DNA from 4 places in the Streptomyces sp. NPDC096013 genome. Region 1 is predicted to be linked to each of the others. Evidence: riboswitches for the same ligand, from Rfam matches in the RefSeq annotation. Region 1 holds a riboswitch; each other region holds the start of a gene.
The links. Region 1 has a riboswitch for cyclic di-AMP ahead of ACIRB1_RS23475 (M23 family metallopeptidase). Riboswitches for the same ligand answer to the same signal wherever they lie in the genome.
Positions count from the first base shown of each region.

Region 1 (5,208 bases):
CTGGCGGCGTCCGCGCACATCGCCGAGACCGCCTGGCACCAGGGCGTCGACCTCTACGACGGCGTCAAGGACCGGCTCAAGGCGGCCCTGGAGTTCCACTCCCGCTACCAGCTCGGCGAGCCCGCGCCCGCGTGGCTGTGCGGCGGCAAGGTCGACCGGAACATGGGCCCCGACGTGGAGGTCGCCGTGAACCACCTGGAGAACCGGCTCGGCATGAAGGTGCCCGCCGCGCACAAGCTCGCCGAGTCCACCCGCCCGGCCGGCAGCGACGACCTCTTCGTCTCCTGGGAGACCCTCACGCACGCCGGTAATCCGGCCGACTGAAACCCGTGTGACATCGGACCCCGCGAATGGCGTATAGTTGCAATCACAACGGCGCGGGGTGGAGCAGCTCGGTAGCTCGCTGGGCTCATAACCCAGAGGTCGCAGGTTCAAATCCTGTCCCCGCTACTGAAGGCCGAGGGCCGGAATCCAGAAACGGATTCCGGCCCTCGGTGTTTCTCCCCCTGTCGGCCCACCCCGCTCGCCGCCCTCCTCCCGCCGGGAAAAACTGGTTCCGTGGAGGAGGAGGGTCCGTATGTGCGAGCCGGCGGGCGTCTGCCCGGCGATCCCGTGCCCGACCCCGGCCTCGGCGACAGCCCCGCGCCCCGGCCCGAGAGCGAGGGCCGGCGGATCTCGTACACCCGCGCCGTCCTCCGCCGCCTCCCCGTCCTGCTGCTGATCGCCGCCGCGCTCTACGACTACCTCACCCCGGCCGAGTTCACGGCGGCCCCGCTCTTCACCGCCGCCCCGCTGGTGGCCGCCCCGCTCTACTCCCGGCGCGGCACCGTCCTCACCGGCCTCGCGTCCGTCGCCCTCGTCCTCGCCATCCACATCAGGCTCGGCATCGTCTACGACACCGGCGCGCTGACCGAGGTGGCCACCGTGTCGACGGTCGCCGTGCTCGCCGTCCTCATCAACCTCCTGGTCCGCCGCAGCAGCGAACAGCTCGCCTCCGCGCGCGAGATCGCCGAGGCCGCCCAGCGGGCCGTGCTGCCCGAACCGGCCGAGCGGATCGCCGGGTTCGAGATCGCGGCCCGCTACGAGGCGGCGCAGGAGGGCGCGTTCATCGGCGGCGACCTGTTCGCGGTGCAGGACACCCCGCACGGCGTACGGCTGGTCGTCGGCGACGTGCGCGGCAAGGGCATGGGCGCGGTCGCCGCCGTCGCCGTGGTCATCGGGGCGTTCCGGGAGGCCGCCGAGCAGGAGGCGACGCTGGAGGCGGTCGCGCAGCGGCTGGAGCGGGCGCTCGCGCGTGAGGGCACCCGGCGTGACGGGCTCGACGCGTTCGAGGGGTTCACCACGGCCGTCCTCGTCGAACTCCCGCACGGCGACGGCGTCGTACGGATCGTCGACCGGGGGCATCCGCCGCCGCTGCTCCTTCATGTGGACGGCACTGTCGGCACGTTGCAGGTCCGGGAGCCCGCACTGCCCCTGGGAATGGGCGAGTTGGGGGTCTGGCCCGACCGGGCCGAGGAGTTCGCGTTCCCGGGCGGGGCCACTCTTCTGGTGCACACCGACGGGCTGTCCGAGGCGCGGGACTCCCGCGGTGTCTTCTACGACCCGGCGGCGCGGCTGGCCGGGCGGACCTTCCGTACCCCCGAGGCGCTGCTCGGCATCCTCGCCAGGGAGGTGCGGCGGCACTCCGGGGGCTGGATGACGGACGACATGGCGATGATCGCCGTACGGCATCCCCAGCCGTTGTCACCAGGTGTGACCGTGCCGGTGCCCTCCGCATAACAACTGACATACCGTCAATACCCGAAGGAATTCCGAGACTTGGCCAACTCGCCCGTTTTTCGCCGGTGGTGGGCCGTTCGTCCAGCAAGGAAAGGTTAATGATCAAGCCGAACAGCTTGGAAACGGGCGCCCGTGTCTATTAACGTTCGATAACGCAGCGCGGTCGTCCCAGCCGTCACAAGAGACGGCTCCGTGCGCACGCGCCGAATCCCGCAAGGGAACCGGGGAACCACCACTTGGGGTGAATCGCTCGTCGACCGTCGTGGAGACACGTCCGGTTTACGCGCGTAGGAGACCTTCCTGCTCCGAACCCGTCAGCTAACCCGGTAGGCGAGAAGGAAGGAAAGGAGCACGCCCACGTGGCGTCAAACCAGGCTGCCCCTGAAGCCCCTGTCGTCTACGGCGGTTACCGCCCCGACGAGGGCCCCTGGGAGGAGTGGAATCCCAGCGCGGAGACCGTTTCCCCCAACCGCGGCAAGCACCGTGTCGCAAAGCAGCGTGGTGGCGGAGGATTCGCCCGCAGCTCCACCGTCCTGGGCGTCGGTGTCATAGCCGCCGTCAGCGCGGGCGGCATGGCCAGCGCCAACACCGGCAAGCCGCCGGTCTCCATCTCCCTGCCGGACCTGCCCTCGGTGGGCCACCTGCTCGACGACTCGTCCAGCAGCACCCCCAAGGGCTCCGCGACCGCGCTCAGCAGCGTCGGCGTCGTCACCACCGACACCGCCAAGGGCACCTCGGACGCGGGTGAACTGCTCCGCAACCGGATCATGGCGCAGGCCGAGTCGCAGCAGGTGCAGGTCGACGGCAAGGCGCAGGCCGCCGCCGAGGCCGCCGTAGCCAAGCAGACCGTCGACGCCGCCGCCAAGGCCGAGAAGGACGCGGCGAAGAAGGCGGCCGACGCGAAGAAGGCAGCGGAGGCCGCCGCCGCGAAGAAGGCCGAGGCCGCGAAGCTCGCCGCACTCGCCAAGCAGTACACGCTGCCGGTCGCCTCGTACACGATCACCGGCACCTTCGGCCAGGCCGGCTCGATGTGGTCCTCCGGGTATCACACGGGTCTCGACTTCGCCGCGCCCACCGGCACGCTGATCAAGGCCATCCACAGCGGCACGGTCACCGAGGCCGGCTGGGCCGGGTCGTACGGGTACCGCACGATCCTCACCCTCGACGACGGCACCGAGCTGTGGTTCTGCCACCAGTCCTCGATCAACGTCAGCGTCGGGCAGAAGGTCTCCACCGGCGAGGTCATCGGCCGCGTGGGCGCGACCGGCAACGTCACCGGGCCGCACCTCCACCTGGAGGTGCACATCAACGGCGCCGCGACCGGGAGCGACCCGGCGCCCTGGCTGCGCAGCAAGGGCCTCAACCCCTGAGCGGACCCTGAGCCGACCCCGTCCGCCCGTGCTGTGCCGGAATATCCGGTTCCGGCGCGGGCGTTGACGTATGGCATGACTTCTCTTCGCAAGCTGGGCCGGTCCGACCTGGAGATCTTCCCGCTGAACCTCGGCGGCAACGTGTTCGGCTGGACCGCCGACGAGGCGGCCTCCTTCGCCGTGCTCGACGCCTACACGGCCGCCGGGGGCAACTTCGTCGACACCGCCGACTCGTACACGGCGTGGATCGAGGGCAACAAGGGCGGTGAGTCCGAGACCGTCATCGGCAAGTGGCTCAAGGCCCGCGGCAACCGCTCGGACGTCGTCATCGCCACCAAGGTCAGCCAGCACCCCGAGTACCCGGGCCTGTCCGCCGCCAACATCAAGGCCGCGGCCGACGCCTCCCTGCGCCGCCTGGGCACCGACTACATCGACCTGTACTACCCGCACTTCGACAAGGAGGACGTGCCGGTCGAGGAGATCGTCGGCACGCTCGACGAGCTGGTGAAGGCGGGCAAGGTGCGGCACATCGCCGCCTCCAACATCTCGCCCGCACGACTCCAGGCGTCCCTGGACTTCTCCGACCGCGAGGGCCTCGCGCGCTACATCGCCATCCAGCCCCACTACAACCTCGTCTCCCGCGACACCTACGAGGGCGAGCTGCGGGACGTCGCCGCACGCGGCGGGCTGTCGGCCCTCCCGTACTTCTCGCTGGCGGCCGGCTTCCTCACCGGCAAGTACCGGCCCGGCACGTCCGTGGAGAGCGCGCGGTCCGGCCGGGCCGCGCAGTACGCCGAGTCGGAGCGCGGCCGGAGCGTCCTCGCCGCCCTCGACGAGGTCGCCCAGGCCCATGACGCGCCGGTCGCCACGGTGGCCCTCGCCTGGCTCGCCGCGCAGCCCACGGTCGCGGCCCCGATCGCCTCCGCCCGCACGGTCGAGCAGCTCCCCGCGCTGCTCGGCGCGGCCGAACTGAAGCTGACGGACGCGGAGATCGCCCGCCTCACGCAGGCGTCGGCCTGAGGGCTGCAGGGGTCGTACGGGTCGCCGGGGTGGGCCGTCAGGACCGGTACGGGTTGTACAGGGGAGTCCCGTACGCCCCGTACACCGGCGGCCACGGCGGTACCACCACCGGTACCGGGGGTGCCGTGCGGCGGGCCGCGTAGTCCAGGGCGGGGCGCGCCACCTCCCGGCGCAGCCACAGCTCGTGCAGCAACTCCCTTTCCCGTACGGCGAATTCGGGGCCGACGCGGCCCCGGGCCGCCCGGTGCCGCAGGAACGCGAGGCTGGTCGCACGGGCCTCGTACCGGGCGACCGAGCGGGCCGCCTCGCGGCCGAGGTGGTGGCGGGCGTACTCGCGGGCCAGGCGGCGGGCCCTCATCGAGCCGAGCACGAAGGGTTCGGACGGGGGCAGCCAGCCCGCGTGCACATAGACGGGCAACTCCTCGCGCGCACTGCGCAGTTCACGCTGCCGGGTCCACACCGCGAGCCAGGTCAGCAGGCCGAACGCGGGGACCATGAAGACGCCGTAGACCTCGAAGAAGCCGTACTGGCCGAAGGTCGAGGAGCCGTTCCAGATCGCGTGCATGCCCATCGCGAGGAGGAGGCCGGTCAGGGGGCCCAGGACGCGGCGGACGTGGTGGCGGTCGGGGGAGAGGGCAGCGATGCCGAAGCCGATGCCGGTGAGGACCGTGAACAGGGGGTGCGCGAACGGGGACATGACGATGCGCACGAAGAAGGTCGCCGCGGTGACGGAGGTGAAGCCGCGGTCGCCGGTGAGCTGGTCGGTGCCGAAGGACGTGCCCAGATAGAGGATGTTCTCGGTGAACGCGAAGCCGGTGGCGGTGACCCCGGCTATCACCACCCCGTCGACGATCCCGGTGAAGTCCCGTCTGCGGAACAGGAAGACGAGCAGGACGGCCGCCGCCTTCGCCGACTCCTCCACGATGGGTGCTATCACCGTCGCGCCGAGGGTGTCCGCGCTGGTCGGGTCCGCGGTGGTCGTCGCTATCCATCTGGTCGCGAAGCTGTTGGCGACGATGGCTATCAGGGCCGCGGCGCA
Region 1 covers NZ_JBIWGK010000006.1:558,902-564,109, forward strand. The annotation lists gene ACIRB1_RS23460 (alginate lyase family protein) at 1-324, shown strand, start outside; tRNA gene ACIRB1_RS23465 (tRNA-Met) at 377-450, shown strand; gene ACIRB1_RS23470 (PP2C family protein-serine/threonine phosphatase) at 559-1,779, shown strand; cyclic di-AMP (ydaO/yuaA leader) riboswitch at 1,971-2,127, shown strand; gene ACIRB1_RS23475 (M23 family metallopeptidase) at 2,139-3,149, shown strand; gene ACIRB1_RS23480 (aldo/keto reductase) at 3,225-4,169, shown strand; gene ACIRB1_RS23485 (PrsW family intramembrane metalloprotease) at 4,207-5,208, opposite strand, start outside.

Region 2 (5,208 bases), on a different contig from region 1:
CCGGGCTGGGCGCGTGGATCATCAGGCCGTTTCCGGTGTACAGGCCGACGTGGTCGACGCTGTCGTGGAAGAACAGCAGGTCACCGGGGCGGATGTCGGTGAGCGGGACGAGGGTGCCGGCGCTCGACTGTTCCTGGGCGGTGCGCGGAAGGTGGACGCCCGCGGCCTTCCAGGCGGCCTGGGTGAGGCTGGAGCAGTCGTACGCGTCCGGTCCCGCCGCGCCCCACAGGCAGGGCCTGCCGATCTGGGCGCGGGCGAAGGCGAGCGCGGTGGCGGTCTTGCTCTGGGTGCCCGCGTCCGGTGCGACGGGGACGGGCGCGGCGACCGTCGGGCTCATGGCCGGGGCCGCCGGGAGAATGATCTCCGGGGCCATGGCCGGCGCGGCTGCCGCGGTGACCTCGGGGGCGAGGAGCGGGGCCGCGGCGAAGGAGACCTCGGGGGTGAGGAGGGGCGCCGCGGCGAAGGACACCTCGGCGGCCGGCGGGATCGGCTGCCACTCCTGCTGCGGCGGTCGCCAGTCCTGCTGCGGCGCGGGGTGCGCGGACGGCTGCCCGGGTATCAGGGGCAACTGGGCGCTGGACCAGAGCTGTTGCTCGGGCATGGCGGGCATGGCGGGCATCTGACCGGTGGGCCAGGCCTGTTGCTCGGGCGCCATGGGTGTCTGACCGGTGGACCAGGGGGTCTCCGGGGCGGCCACGATGGGCGTCTGGCCGGTGGACCACGTCTGCTGCTCGGGGATCACGGGTGTCTGCCCGGTCGACCACGTCGGCTCCTGCGCGGCCACGACGGGCATCTGGCCGGTGGCCCACGGCTGTTGCTCGGGCACGACCGGGAACTGACCGGTGGATGTGGCCTGTTGCTGGGCCGCGACCGGTGTCTGCCCGGTGGACGCGGCTTGTTGCTGGGACACGACCGGCATCTCGCCGCTTGACCAGATCTGCTGCTGGGGCATGGCGGGCAGCTGGCCCGTGGACCAGGTCTGCTGCTCGGGCACCATCGGCATCTGACCGCTGGACCAGGGGGTCTCCGGGGCGGCCACGATCGGCGTCTGGCCGGTCGACCACGTCTGCTGCTCGGGGATCACCGCGGTCTGCCCGGTCGACCAAGTCGTCTCCGGAGTGGGCCAGTTGGACTCGGCCGGCGGCCAGGTGGCCCGCGCCGGGGCCGGTTCGGCGCGCGGTGCGGCGATGGACGGGAGCAGATCGAGGTCCGCGGTGAGCGGGTCGAAGGCCGGTGCCGGGGCGAATGCCGGGGTGAACTGCTGTGGCTGCGCGAAAGGCGCCGGTGCCATCTCGACGGCGGGCACGGGCGGCAGGTCGAGCACGGTCGGCTGCGGCTGCTGAGAAGCGCGCGGTGCCTGCGGCGCCTGCACCTGCGGCGCCCGCGCTTGCGGAGCCTGCGGCGCGGCGGGCAGCAGCTCGGCGACCGGTCGGGCGGTCAACTCCGCGACGGGTGCCCCGAGTTGCTGGCTGGTGATGTCCGGTACGGACGCCCCCGCGGTCAGCTCGGCGACGGCGAGGCCGGGCTGCGCTTCGAGCGCCCGCCCGCTGCCCTCGCCGTCGAGGCGCCGCTCGGAACGTGCCGCCGCCGGACCGGCCGAAGTCCTGCTGGGCGGCAGGACCGCCGGTACGGTCGGGCCGAGTTGGGCCCGCGCCCGGTCGAACAACCGCCGGGTGACGGCGTCGAGGGTGGGATCGGAAGGACGCGAAGCGCCGGACCGGGGTTCGACACGCTTGCGCGGGCCCCCGGACATCGCACGGGTGGCGTTGTAGTTCCCGGTGGCTGTCTCGGCCCTGTCATACAGGGAGTTGATCCGCCGCTGGACTTCATCACGGCTGGGTCGGTCGTCCACGGTGGGGCCACTGCCTCCGGTGCGCTTACTTCGTTCTGCCGGCATGGCAGACGTGCTCCTTCCGTAACGCGCCTACCGGGTTAGCTGTCGGGTTCGGGCGGTCGATCACGGAAGGTGTGCCCTACGACCCTTGCCCCGATGGGCAGTTGGGCCGATTCACCCCAAGTCGGTTGGGTCCCCGGCTCCGGCTGTCGCGAGCGACGCACCGGATTCGACGCGAGCCGCGCGGCCCGGCGCTGATCGCCGGTGTAGGTCGTACGGCCTGGGCGTCAACCTAGCCAACGTGTGTGCCTCGTGTGAAGGTTGAAGCGCGATATGTCCGATACGTATTTGTGACCTTTACCTCGTCCTGAGACTGGCGAGGGCGCTTGGGGGCCACCGTGCCGAGAGCTTCCTAAGAGATCGCTATGAATTTTTGGGACGGTTGAACACACTGGGCCTCGGCTCCGTATGGGTGCGAGGGATTTCCATGCCGGGACGAGCCGGGCCGACCGATACGCGTAGGAGCAACTTCCTTGGCACGCAACACGCGCAGACGCCCCACGGGCGCACGACGCGCGACGATGGCAGCAGTCGCCCTGATGCTGGGCGGCGGAGGACTGGTGGCGGCGAACGTCTACGCGTCGGCGTCCGAAGGCTGGGGCGGTGACACCACCCAGCAAGGGTCTCCCGATGCGGCATCGGGCGGCGCGACGATCGACTGCCCGGACATCGGGACCCAGTTGACGACCGTGCCCGACGCGGCGAAGACGGAGGTCGACAACCAACTCGCGCTTCTGGACCAGCAGATAACCGAGGCCTACCAGAAACTCAAGGACTCCACCGAGTCCATACGCCAGGACGCCTCCTTCGCCGACAACGCGATCATGAATCCGTTGAAGGAGAAGCGCGCCGCGACGATCGGCCGGATCAACGACGCCATCGCGCGCGTCGGCGACCGCCCGGAGGGACTCGACGCGCTCGCCGGCTGCACGCTGATCGCGCCCACGAACGGGTCCGACGGCCAGAGCGGCGACGGCAAGGGCAGCAGCGACGGCAGCGGCGACCCCACCGGCAGCGCCGGCGGCCAGGGCGGCCAGGACCAGCAGGGCAACCAGCAGTCCACGAACGGACCCGTCGCCTCGGACTACGCGGACATCACCTCCGTACAGCCCAACGTGAACGCCGCACAGGACCAGGCCGACGCCTCCCGCGGCACGTTCGTCACCGCCTGCGGGGTGAACGAGAACGGCCTGTTCAACTCCGACAACGTGATCGTCGCCCCCGGAGTGAGCAACGGCGCCCACCACTTCCACGACTACGTCGGCAACCAGTCCAACAACGCGTTCGCCAGCGACGACGACCTGGCGAAGGCGAACACGAGCTGCGAGAACCCGGGCGACAAGTCCACGTACTACTGGCCCGTGCTGCGGCTCCAGAACGGCAAGCAGGAGCGGGACGCCGACAAGCCCGGCGGCGGCACTGAGGGCAACTCCGGCCAGATCGTCACGGCGAAGGCGGCCACGCTGACGTTCGTGGGCAACCCGAAGAGCAAGGTCGTCGCGATGCCGCGCCTCCTGCGCATCATCACCGGCGACGCCAAGGCCTTCGTGAACGGCCCGGCCAACGCCAACGCCTCCTGGAGCTGCACCGGTTTCGAGGACCGGCAGCTCAAGGACAAGTACCCGCTGTGCCCGTCCGGCAGTGACGTGGTGCGCACCTTCAAGTTCCAGAGCTGCTGGGACGGCCGCAACATCGACAGCGCCAACCACCGCACCCACGTGGCCTTCGAGGCCGCCGACGGCACCTGCCCCGACGGCTTCGAGGCCATCCCGCAACTGGTCCAGCGGATCGTCTACGACGTGCAGGCGCCGAGCCTCCAGGACGGCGGGAAGACGACTCCGCTGTTCGCGGTGGACTCCTTCCCCGAGCAGCAGCACAAGCCCGTCACCGACCACGGCGACTTCATCAACGTCTTCGACGAGGGCCTGATGAAGGACATGGTCAACTGCATCAACAACGGCGAGAAGTGCGGCGCGGGGACGGACAACGACCCCGGCGGCTCGGGCGGCGGCTCCGGCTCGGGTGGCGGTTCGGGCAACGGCGGCGGCTCCGGCAACGGTGGCGGCTCCGGTAATGGCGGCGGCTCGGGTTCCGGTGAACCGCAGGAGTCCCCGACGGCCACCGACAGCGCCCAGCCGACGGCCGGCGCCACCGCGTCCGACGAGCCCACGGGGAACGGCGGCAACGGCGGGAACGCCGGCGGTGGTGACAACGGCGGCAACGCCGGAAACGGTGGCAACGGCGGAAAGGGCGACAACGGCGGCCAGGGCACCGTGGCCCCCGCCACCAGCGCGCCCGACGACCAGCCCACCGAGGTCCAGACCACGGACCCGGGATCGCTGACGACCGCCGTCTCGGTACCCAAGGCCGACACGAAGACCGAAGGCTCCAAGTCGACGCCGGCCCAGGGTGGTTCGGACGACAACGCCGGGTCCGGTGGTGAGGTCGGCACCGCGGAGACGACGCCGCCCGCCGCGAGTTCCGGCGGTGAGAGCTACGCCGCCGTGAGCCCGAACGAGCCGCAGGCGCAGGGCGGTCTCGCCGAGACCGGCGCCAACCTGTGGCCCGCCGCGGCCGGCGCGCTGCTGCTCGTCGCCGGGTTCGTGGTGCTCTACCGGAGCAAGCGCAGCTCCCGCTGACACCACGTACGGCTGTGATCAACTACGGCCCGGTCACCCTCACTTGGGTGGCCGGGCCGTAGTGCGTTCAACGCGTCGGGATCAGACGGCCGGTGCGGGGAACGTCGGGTACTCGACCCCGGTGACGTGCTGGACGACCCGGACGACCTGGCAGGAGTAGCCGAACTCGTTGTCATACCAGAGGTAGAGGATCGCGTTGTCGCCGTCGACCTTGGTGGCGCCCGCGTCGATGATCGAGGCGTGGCGCGAGCCCATGAAGTCGCTCGACACCGCGTCGGGGGCGGTGGTGAAGTCGATCTGCCGCTTCAGCGGGGACGTCAGCGAGACGTCACGCAGATAGTCGAGCACCTCGGCGCGGGTGGTCTCACGGCCCAGGCGCAGGCTGAGGATCGCGATCGAGACGTCCGGCACCGGCACCCGGATCGAGCTGCCGGTGATCGGCGCCTTGAGGTCGGGGAGCGCCTTGGCGACGGCGGAGGCGGCACCGGTCTCGGTGATCACCATGTTCAGCGGCGCGGAACGGCCGCGGCGGTCGGCCTTGTGGTAATTGTCCAGCAGGTTCTGGTCGTTGGTGAACGAGTGGACGGTCTCCACATGGCCGCGCAGCACACCGTACTCGTCGGCCATCGCCTTCAGCGGCGGCACGATCGCGTTGGTGGTGCAGGACGCGCAGGA
Region 2 covers NZ_JBIWGK010000004.1:255,240-260,447, reverse strand. The annotation lists gene ACIRB1_RS15890 (NlpC/P60 family protein) at 1-1,897, opposite strand, end outside; cyclic di-AMP (ydaO/yuaA leader) riboswitch at 1,906-2,079, opposite strand; gene ACIRB1_RS15885 (DUF1996 domain-containing protein) at 2,416-4,533, shown strand; gene ACIRB1_RS15880 (glyceraldehyde-3-phosphate dehydrogenase) at 4,615-5,208, opposite strand, start outside.
Region 2: linked by a shared signal. The riboswitch ahead of ACIRB1_RS15890 (NlpC/P60 family protein) and the one ahead of ACIRB1_RS23475 (M23 family metallopeptidase) in region 1 are both predicted to bind cyclic di-AMP.

Region 3 (5,208 bases), on a different contig from region 1:
GTTCGACTCCAGGTAGTCGGTCACGATCGCCTCGCGCTCCACGCCCAGGGCGAGCAGCGTCACGGCTATCGACAGGCCCGCGCGGTCCTTGCCCGCCGCGCAGTGCATCAGCGCCGGGACGCTGTCGTCCGCGAGGGAGCGCAGCACCTGGGAGTGCTCGGCGGTGCGCTCCTTGATGATCGTGCGGTACGACGCGATCATGCGGGCGGCGGCCTTGCCGTCGCCGAGGATCTCGCGCAGCTGCTCCATCTCGCCGTCGCGGACCATCTTCCAGAACTCGGAGCCGTCCGCCGGGTCGCTCAGCGGCAGATTCACATTGCGCACACCCGGCAGCTCGACGTCGGGACCCTCCAGCTTCTGGTCCGACGCGTTGCGGAAGTCGAAGATCGTGTGCAGGCCCAGCGAGCCGAGGAACACGGCGTCCTCCTCCGTCGCGTGCGCGAGGTGGCCGCTGCGGAACAGCACCCCGTGCCGCACCCGGCGTCCGTCCACGGTCGGAAGTCCGCCCACATCCCGGAAATTGCGCACTCCGGACAACTCCGGCTCGGTCGACGGAATCTGCTGCGTCACGAGGACTCCCTCCCACTCGGCCCGACGACGCGGCTCACCGGCGGGCACGTTCTCGACGATACGACATGGGTTCCCCAGGCAATGAGTTGTCCACAGGCGTTGCCTCGCAGGCCCCGCGCCGTTGATGATGTTGGTGCTTGAGCGGACTTGTTCGAATCTGTGAGGGACTTGATGTTGGAGATCGCCGAGAACGGCCGTACATGGGTGCTGTCGGGCCCGACGAGCAGCTATGCCGTCCATCTCACCGAGCACGACGAGCTGCTCCACCTGCACTGGGGCCCCGCGATCGCACTCGCCGACGCCGAGGAGCTGGCGGCCCGCCCGCTGCCCGGGGCCTCCTCCTTCGAGTCGCAGCTCGACGGCCGCGAGGAGTACCCCGTCGATGGCGGCCCCCGCTTCGCCCGCCCCGCCCTCTCCGTACGCACGCCCGAGCGCCGCGGCACGGAGTGGACCTTCGAGCGGTACGACACCGAGGACGACGAGCTGCGGCTGCGCTTCCGGGACGGCGGACTGGCGATCACGCTGCACTACCGGACGCGCGGCGACGTCGTCGAGCGCTGGACGACCCTCGACAACGACGGGGCCGAGCCCCTGGAGCTGCTGCGCGCCGACTCCGCCACCTGGACGCTGCCCGAGCGCGAGGGCTGGCGGCTGTCGCAGCTGCACGGGCGGTGGGCCGCCGAGTCCCGGTTGGTGCGCTCCGACCTCACCTACGGTGAGAAGGTCATCGGCAGCCGCCGCGGCCACACCGGACACCAGCACCTCCCCTGGGTCGCCCTCGACACCGACGCGACCGAGGAACGCGGCGAGGTCTACGGCTGCGCCCTCGCCTGGTCGGGGTCCTGGCGGCTCGCCGTGGCCCAGCTCCCGGACGCGCGCGTGCAGATCACCGGGGGCGCCGGGTACGACGACTCCGGGCTGCTGCTCCTGGCGCCGGGGGAGTCCTTCACGACCCCGGTCTTCGCCGGCCTGTGGAGCGAGACCGGCCACGGCGGCGCAAGCCGCACCTGGCACACGTACCAGCGGACGTACGTCATCCCGGACGCGGACCAGGACCGGCCGGTGCTCTACAACTCCTGGGAGGCCACCCAGTTCGACATCTCCGAGGACCAGCAGGAGGTGCTCGCGCGGCGGGCGGCGGCGGTCGGGGTCGAGCTGTTCGTGGTGGACGACGGCTGGTTCGGCGCCCGGACCAGCGACCGTGCCGGGCTCGGCGACTGGACGCCCAATCCGGACCGCTTCCCCGCCGGGCTCAAGCCCCTCGCCGACCGGGTGCACGCCCTGGGCATGCAGTTCGGCATCTGGGTCGAGCCCGAGATGGTCAACGCGGACAGCGACCTGTACCGCGCGCACCCCGACTGGGTGCAGTACCAGGAGGGACGCAAGCGGACGGAGTTCCGCAACCAGCTCGTCCTGAACCTCGCCCGCGAGGACGTTCAGGAGTACCTGTGGGAGCAGCTGGACGGGCTCCTCTCCAGCGCCCCGATCGACTACGTGAAGTGGGACTTCAACCGCTGCTTCACCGACGCGGGCTGGCCGGGCGAGGCCTACCCGCAGCGCCTATGGGTCGACCATGTGCGCGCCCTGTACGGCCTGTTGGACCGGTTGCGGGCGGCTCACCCGGGTGTCGCCTTCGAGTCCTGCTCGGGCGGCGGCGGCCGGATCGACCTCGGCATCATGAGCCGCACGGACCAGGTGTGGACCTCGGACAACACCGACCCGCTGGACCGGCTCGCCATCCAGCACGGCTTCAGCCAGATCCACCCCGCGCGCGTGATGGCCGCCTGGGTCACCGACAGCCCCAACACCCAGCTCAACGGCCGGGTCAGCAGCCTGCGCTTCCGGTTCGTGAGCGCCATGGCCGGCGTGCTCGGCGTGGGCGGCGACCTCTCGGAGTGGACCGAGGAGGAACTCGCCGAGGCCCGCCGCTGGGTGGACCTCTACAAGGAGATCCGGCCCCTCGTGCAGCACGGCGACCTGCACCGCCTGCGCCCGCCGACCGGAGGGCTCAGCGCCGTGCAGTACGTCCGCGGTGACGAGACCGTCGTCCTCGCCCTCCTCCAGGCGCAGCACTACGGCGAGCCCCTCCCGGCGCTCCGGCTGCGTGGGCTTGACCCGACAGCATCGTACGAATGCCTCGAAACGGGCGAAGTCCACCGAGGGGCCGTGCTGTTGCACCACGGATTGCGGACCGGCCTGCGCGGTGACCTTGATGCGACGGTTCTCCGGCTGCGTCGCATCTGATCCTTCTGTCCCAATTGCAACCTTCGTTCCAACTCGCCCTGGGAAAAAGAAAGCTGAGAGTCGGGTACGTGAGCAGCGTCATATTCGTGACCGTACGTCGTTCGTCATGTTCACGTAATTGACGTGCTTTTGCAGGGGAATTGACGGACGGAGTCCCGGGGGAATTCACGGAGGGTGACGGTGAATTCCCACAGGGGATCACAAGAAACGCAAATCCGTGGAACCTCCTGCTTGTCCCTTTGCGTCTTCCTCGCTTACGTTCGCCACCAATCCGGACGGACGCCCAGTCCTGCCGCCGACCGGACTTCGCATCCACTCACCCGTATGCGGCAGGAGCGGGGGACCCACAGGTAAGACGCCTGTTCCGGTCTCCGGAACGGGCTTGGGGTCAAGCCGCGCTCCGGGCGCGGCCGGGCATCTCCAGCCCGAACCCGACAGCTCACCTCGCAGGCGCCGGAGAGGAATTCGTCATGCCCGCGAAGGGTAAACACCGCCGCCCGAAGCCCCAGCGCTTCACCCGTTCGATAGCCGTCGCCGGAACCGGCGGCGCGGCACTCGCCCTTCCGCTCATGGGAGCCACCGGCGCCCATGCCGCGACCACGACGTCCGCTCCGGAAAAGGCGGTTCAGTCCGTTCCGGCGGCCGAGAAGACGGCGAGCGAGAAGTCCACCGCCGCCAAGTCGGCGCGCGTCACGACGTATTCGGTGAAGTCGGGCGACTATCTCTCGAAGATCGCCGAGGAGCAGGACGTCACCGGCGGCTGGAAGAAGATCTACCAGGACAATCGCGAAGCCATCGGCGGCAACCCGTCGCTGATCCACCCGGGCCTGAAGCTCTCCCTCGGTGAGAAGGCCGCGACGAGCGGCACGGACACGACCAAGTCGTCGACGTCGTCCGGCACATCGTCCTCCTCGTCCTCGTCGTCTTCTTCTTCGAAGGAGTCGTCTGCCACGCAGAGCGCCGACACCACCAGCACCTCCACCGGCTACGGCCTTCCCGTGACCGGCGCCACCATCGGCACCGGCTACCGCGTCGCCGGCAGCATGTGGTCCAGCGGCTACCACACCGGCGTCGACTTCGTCGTCCCGACCGGTACCACCATCAAGGCGATCGCCGCGGGCACGGTCGTCTCGGCGGCCTACGACGGCGCCTACGGCAACGAGGTCGTCATCCGGCACGCGGACGGCCAGTACTCGCAGTACGCCCACATGTCGCAGCTCTCCGTCTCGGCCGGCCAGACCGTGACCGAGGGCCAGCAGATCGGCCTCTCCGGGGCGACCGGCAACGTGACCGGCCCGCACCTGCACTTCGAGATCCGGACCACGCCGTACTACGGCTCGGACGTGGACCCGGTCGCCTATCTCCGCTCGCACGGCGTCACCGTCGGCTGACATCAGGCCCGACGCCAGGCCCCCACATCACCGAAGGCCGGACCTCTATCCCCGGGTCCGGCCTTCGGCGTAGGGCAGTTCCGGCGTCAACGACCCTGGTCAGAGAGTTATTCCGACTTTGGACAACCCTTTACAAGTGGCTTATCTCACCGCCCGTCAACCCCTAATTACGATCGCGTAGGTCACAGCCAAGGGTGAATTATGGTTGCCGTGGCTAACGATTCGAAGAGTGACAGCAGAACAGTGATCGGGTCGTACGTGGCGGTGGGGGACAGCTTCACCGAGGGCGTCGGCGACCCCGGGCCCGACGGTGCGATGGTCGGCTGGGCCGACCGGTTCGCGGTACTGCTCGCGGATCGCCGGCCCGAGGGCGACTTCGCGTACACCAACCTCGCCGTGCGCGGGAAGCTGCTCGACCAGATCGTGGCCGACCAGCTCACCCGGGCCAAGGAGATCGGCCCCGACCTGGTCTCCTTCTGCGCGGGCGGCAACGACATCATCCGCCCCGGCACCGACCCCGACGAGGTTGCCGAGCGTTTCGAGCGCGCGGTGGCCGACCTCACCGGCGCCGTCGGCACCGTCATGGTGACGACCGGCTTCGACACCCGCGGCGTGCCCGTGCTCAAGCACCTGCGCGGCAAGATCGCCACCTACAACGGCCACGTCCGGGCCATCGCCGACCGCTACGGCTGCCCGGTGCTCGACCTGTGGTCCCTGAAGACCATCCAGGACCGGCGGGCCTGGGACGGCGACCGGCTGCACCTCTCTCCCGAGGGGCACACGCGCGTGGCGCTCCGCGCCGGACAGGTCCTCGGCGTCGACGTCCCGGCCGACCCGGACCAGCCCTGGCCCCCGCTGCCGCCGCGCGGCCCGCTCGACATCCGGCGCGACGACGTCCACTGGGCGCGCGAGTACCTGGTGCCGTGGATCGGACGCCGTCTGCGCGGCGAGTCCTCCGGCGACCACGTGGAGGCGAAGGGCGCGCTGTCGCCCGACGCCATCA
Region 3 covers NZ_JBIWGK010000001.1:647,386-652,593, reverse strand. The annotation lists gene ACIRB1_RS02920 (tyrosine-protein phosphatase) at 1-570, opposite strand, end outside; gene ACIRB1_RS02915 (alpha-galactosidase) at 742-2,814, shown strand; cyclic di-AMP (ydaO/yuaA leader) riboswitch at 3,118-3,280, shown strand; gene ACIRB1_RS02910 (peptidoglycan DD-metalloendopeptidase family protein) at 3,285-4,205, shown strand; gene ACIRB1_RS02905 (SGNH/GDSL hydrolase family protein) at 4,449-5,208, shown strand, end outside.
Region 3: linked by a shared signal. The riboswitch ahead of ACIRB1_RS02910 (peptidoglycan DD-metalloendopeptidase family protein) and the one ahead of ACIRB1_RS23475 (M23 family metallopeptidase) in region 1 are both predicted to bind cyclic di-AMP.

Region 4 (5,208 bases), on a different contig from region 1:
CGGGAGTAGATGACCGAGTACGCGTACTCAAGGTAGGAGCCCTGCATCTCGTCGACGACGTCGATGTCGAGGATGCGCTCCTCGAACGAGTCGTCGGGCGGCGGGGTCTTCGTGCTGCGGCGGGCCATCGCTGCCGGCTCCTCTTTTCTGGTCGCTCGCCTGGGGGTCGCTCCCCTTCGGCTTACTCTTGCTGAAGCGTGAACGGGGTCTTGACGTGAACCATTGTGGACCGCGGCACTGACAACGCGGACCAGGACCCGGCGTCGCCCGCTCGGGTCCGTCGCGGGCGGTTGCCGCGTGAGTCCACGTGTGCGACTGCCCGCAGGCTACGCGATCTCGCTCTCGGCGTACGTCCGCCGGGAACTTCGCCGACGGTCCGCACGCTTGCATACAGTGGCGGGACGAGCAGGATTTCTGCGTTTCCAGCCAGAGAATCCGCGATCGAAGGGACGTACATGCCCATGGGTCACACGGCCACCGCCGAGGCAGGCTCCGGCGGCCTGACAGCGACCGAACACCGCTTGGCCAACGGTCTGCGCGTGGTGCTCTCCGAGGACCACCTGACCCCGGTCGCGGCGGTGTGCCTCTGGTACGACGTCGGTTCCCGCCACGAGGTCAAGGGACGGACCGGCCTGGCTCACCTCTTCGAGCACCTGATGTTCCAGGGCTCCGGACAGGTGAAGGGCAACGGACACTTCGAACTGGTGCAGGGCGCGGGCGGTTCGCTCAACGGCACCACCAGTTTCGAGCGCACGAACTACTTCGAGACCATGCCCGCCCACCAGTTGGAGCTCGCCCTCTGGCTGGAGGCCGACCGCATGGGCTCCCTGCTGGCCGCCCTGGACGACGAGTCCATGGAGAACCAGCGGGACGTCGTCAAGAACGAACGCCGCCAGCGCTACGACAATGTGCCCTACGGCACCGCGTTCGAAAAGCTGACCGCCCTCGCCTACCCGGAGGGCCACCCCTACCACCACACGCCCATCGGCTCGATGGCGGACCTGGACGCGGCCACCCTGGAGGACGCGCGCGCGTTCTTCCGCACCTACTACGCGCCCAACAACGCGGTCCTGTCCGTGGTCGGCGACATCGACCCCGAGCAGACGCTCGCCTGGATCGAGAAGTACTTCGGGTCCATCGCCGCGCACGACGGCAAGCCCGCACCCCGTGACGGCGCGCTGCCCGACACGATGGGCGGGGAGCTGCGCGAGGTCGTCGTCGAGGAGGTCCCGGCGCGCGCCCTGATGTGCGCGTACCGCCTCCCGGAGGACGGCACGCGCGCGTCCGACGCGGCCGACCTCGCCCTCACCATCCTCGGCGGCGGCGAGTCCTCGCTCCTCTACAACCGCCTTGTCCGACGCGACCGTACGGCCGTCGCGGCCGGCTTCGGACTGCTGCGGCTGGCCGGAGCGCCCTCCCTGGGGTGGCTCGACGTGAAGACGTCCGGTGACGTCGAGGTGCCCGTCATCGAGGCCGCCATCGACGAGGAGCTCGCCCGGTTCGCCGAGGAGGGCCCCACGGCTGAGGAAATGGAGCGCGCCCAGGCCCAGTTGGAGCGCGAGTGGCTCGACCGGCTGGGCACGGTCGCGGGCCGCGCCGACGAACTGTGCCGGTACGCCGTCCTGTTCGGCGACCCGCAGCTCGCCCTGACCGCCGTACAGCGCGTCCTCGACGTGACGGCGGAGGAGGTCCAGGAGGTCGCCAAGGCCCGCCTGCGCCCCGACAACCGCGCGGTGCTCGTCTACGAGCCCGTCGCGGAAGAGGACGACGAAGCAGAGGCCGGCGACGAGAACGAGGAGGCGGCCAAGTGACCGAGCTCGCCACGATGGAATTCCACCCCCAGCCCCAGGCCGGCGAGGCCAGGCCGTGGGCCTTCCCGGCCCCCGAACGCGGCACGCTGGCCAACGGCCTGACGGTCCTGCGCTGCCACCGCCCCGGCCAGCAGGTCGTCGCCGTGGAGGTGCTCCTGGACGCGCCCCTGGACGCCGAGCCGGCCGGCCTGGACGGTGTCGCCACGATCACCGCGCGCGCCTTCTCCGAGGGCACCGACAAGCACTCCGCCGAGGAGTTCGCCGCCGAGCTGGAGCGCTCCGGCGCCACTCTCGACGCGCACGCCGACCACCCCGGGCTGCGCCTCAGCCTGGAGGTCCCGGCCTCGCGCCTGGCCAAGGGGCTCGGCCTGCTCTCCGACGCGCTGCGCGCGCCCGCCTTCGCGGACAGCGAGATCGAGCGGCTGGTCCGCAACCGCCTCGACGAGATCCCGCACGAGACGGCCAACCCCTCGCGCCGCGCCGCCAAGGAGCTCTCCAAGGAGCTGTTCCCGGCGAGCTCGCGCATGTCGCGTCCGCGCCAGGGCACCGAGGAGACCGTCGAGAAGATCGACTCGGCGTCCGTACGCGCCTTCTACGAGCGGCACGTCCGCCCCGCGACGGCCACCGCCGTGGTCGTCGGCGACCTCACCGGCATCGACCTGGACGCGCTGCTCGCCGACACCCTGGGTTCGTGGACGGGCTCCTCCGCGCAGCCGCGTCCCGTGCCGCCGGTGACCGCCGACGACACCGGGCGGGTCGTGATCGTGCACCGTCCCGGCGCCGTCCAGACGCAGCTGCTCATCGGCCGTGTCGGAGCCGACCGGCACGACCGCGTGTGGCCGGCCCAGGTGCTCGGCACGTACTGCCTCGGCGGCACCCTCACCTCCCGCCTGGACCGCGTCCTGCGCGAGGAGAAGGGCTACACCTACGGTGTGCGGGCGTTCGGCCAGGTGCTGCGTTCGGCACCCGACGGCACGGGCGCCGCGATGCTCGCCATCAGCGGCTCCGTGGACACCCCGAACACCGGTCCCGCGCTGGACGACCTGTGGACGGTGCTGCGCAAGCTCGCCGAGGGCGGCCTCACCGACGCCGAGCGTGACGTCGCCGTGCAGAACCTCGTCGGGGTGGCGCCGCTCAAGTACGAGACCGCCGCGGCCGTCGCGAGCACGCTGGCCGACCAGGTCGAGCAGCACCTGCCCGACGACTACCAGGCGACGCTGTATCAGCAGCTCGCCGCGACCGGCACCGTGGAGGCCACCGCGGCGGTCGTGAACGCCTTCCCGGTGGACCGTCTGGTGACGATCCTGGTCGGCGACGCGGAGCAGATCAAGGCGCCCGTGGAAGCGCTCGGCATCGGCGAAGTGACCGTCGTCCCGGCCGAGTAGACGACCCGTAGCGGGCCGATGAGCGGCACGCGCGCGTGGGGGCCCTGGTGGCTGAAGAGTCACCAGGGCCCCCTATTGTCCGAATTGGGGGAGAGGTTGCCTGTCTGCCCTGTGGCATGTGCAACAAAAACCTTGATCCGTTTGGGGATTGAAAGTGGCCCCCCTTAGCGTCGGTCCGGCTGTCCGTCAGGCACCGCGCCGCACTCGCGGCACCGGACAGTCATCGCCGAGTCCCCGTACGGCGCGAGCCAGGGGAGCCGGGGACCCACGTCCCTGGGGTGAATCGGACGCCCGTGGAGGGGGTCCGTAGGAGACCTTCCTGCTCCGAACCCGTCAGCTAACCCGGTAGGCGAGAAGGAAGGAAAGGATCAGCCACTCCATGGCGTTCACCCGCGCCACCGGGAAGCACCGTCGCCCGAGCCGGACCCACCGCACCACCGTTCGTGTCGCGAGCGTCGCGGCCCTCACCACCACCGGCGTCATCGGCACCCTCGCGAGCGCCCCGGCGTTCGCCGCGGAGCCCGCCGCAGAACAGACCGGACTCACCCCCGTCATCGCCATCGGCGACTCCGTGGCCGAGAAGATCGACGCCCAGGCCGCCGCCCAGCGGCAGGCCGCCGCCGAGGCGCAGGCCAAGGAGGAGGCCCGGGCCAGGGCCGCCGCGCAGGCCAAGGCGGAGCACGAGGCCAAGGAGCGCGCCGCCCGTGCCGCCGAGCGCAAGAGGCTCAACACCTTCGTCGCACCGGTCACCGGCTCGTACGTCTCCACCGGCTACAAGACCGGCGGTTCCCTCTGGTCGTCCGGCGCCCACACCGGCATCGACTTCCACGCCTCGACCGGCACCTCGGTCCACGCTGTCGGTTCCGGCACCGTCGTCGAGGCCGGCTGGGGCGGCTCGTACGGCAATCAAGTGGTGATCAAGATGGCCGACGGCATGTACACCATGTACGGCCACCTGTCGTCCATCGGTGTCTCCGTCGGCCAGACGGTCACCCCGGGCCGGCAGATCGGCCTCTCCGGGGCGACCGGCAACGTCACCGGACCGCACCTCCACTTCGAGGCCCGCACCACCGCGGAGTACGGCTCGGACGTCGACCCCGTCGCCTACCTCCGCAAGCACGGCGTGAACGTCTGACGGCGTAGCACCGCACTTCCCGAAGCCCTGGCCCGCCCGGCCGGGGCTTTCGGCGTTTCCGGAGCCCTCCTGTCCAAAAAATATGCATGGATTCCGGCCCCCCATCGGAAATTCCCGCTCATTGCAATAGAGTCACGGAACACACGTCAATCGTCGACGTTTCACGGGGATTAAGGCGGAGGTCGGACATGCGTATTCCGGCGCACTCGGTATGCACGGCGATCCGGGACGACATCGTCGCCGGTGTCTACGAGCGCGGCAGCCGGCTCACGGAGGAACTCCTCGCGCGCCGGTACGGGGTCTCGCGCGTCCCCGTCCGGGAGGCCCTGCGCACGCTGGAGGCCGAGGGGTTCGTGGTGACCCGGCGGCACGCGGGCGCGTGCGTCGCGGAACCGACCGAGCAGGAGGCCGCCGACCTGCTGGAGATGCGGATGCTGCTGGAGCCGCTCGGCGCCTCACGGGCCGCGCAGCGGCGCACCGAGGCCCACCTCAAGGTGCTGCGCGGCCTCGTCAGGCTGGGCCAGGAGCGGGCCAGGCGGGGCAACAGCGAGGATCTGCGCTCCCTGGGCAGCTGGTTCCACGAGACGCTGTCCCAGGCCTCCGGGAGTCCCGCGCTGACCTCGATGCTGACCCAGCTGCGGCACAAGATCGCCTGGATGTACGCGGTGGACGCCCCGGCCAACCCCGTGGAGTCCTGGGCCGAGCACGGCGCCATCGTGGACGCCGTGGCCCGCGGCGACGCCGAGCGCGCCCGGGCGATCACCGCCCTGCACACCGAGCGCGCGGGCACCGCGCACCGGCTGCGCTTTCCCGGCGGGGCGAACGCCGCGAACGGCGCGGACCGTGTGAGGACTTCGCAACCTCCCGTAAACATGTC
Region 4 covers NZ_JBIWGK010000001.1:1,664,948-1,670,155, reverse strand. The annotation lists gene ACIRB1_RS07020 (DNA topoisomerase (ATP-hydrolyzing) subunit A) at 1-128, opposite strand, end outside; gene ACIRB1_RS07015 (M16 family metallopeptidase) at 456-1,811, shown strand; gene ACIRB1_RS07010 (M16 family metallopeptidase) at 1,808-3,196, shown strand; cyclic di-AMP (ydaO/yuaA leader) riboswitch at 3,411-3,562, shown strand; gene ACIRB1_RS07005 (M23 family metallopeptidase) at 3,576-4,331, shown strand; gene ACIRB1_RS07000 (GntR family transcriptional regulator) at 4,520-5,208, shown strand, end outside.
Region 4: linked by a shared signal. The riboswitch ahead of ACIRB1_RS07005 (M23 family metallopeptidase) and the one ahead of ACIRB1_RS23475 (M23 family metallopeptidase) in region 1 are both predicted to bind cyclic di-AMP.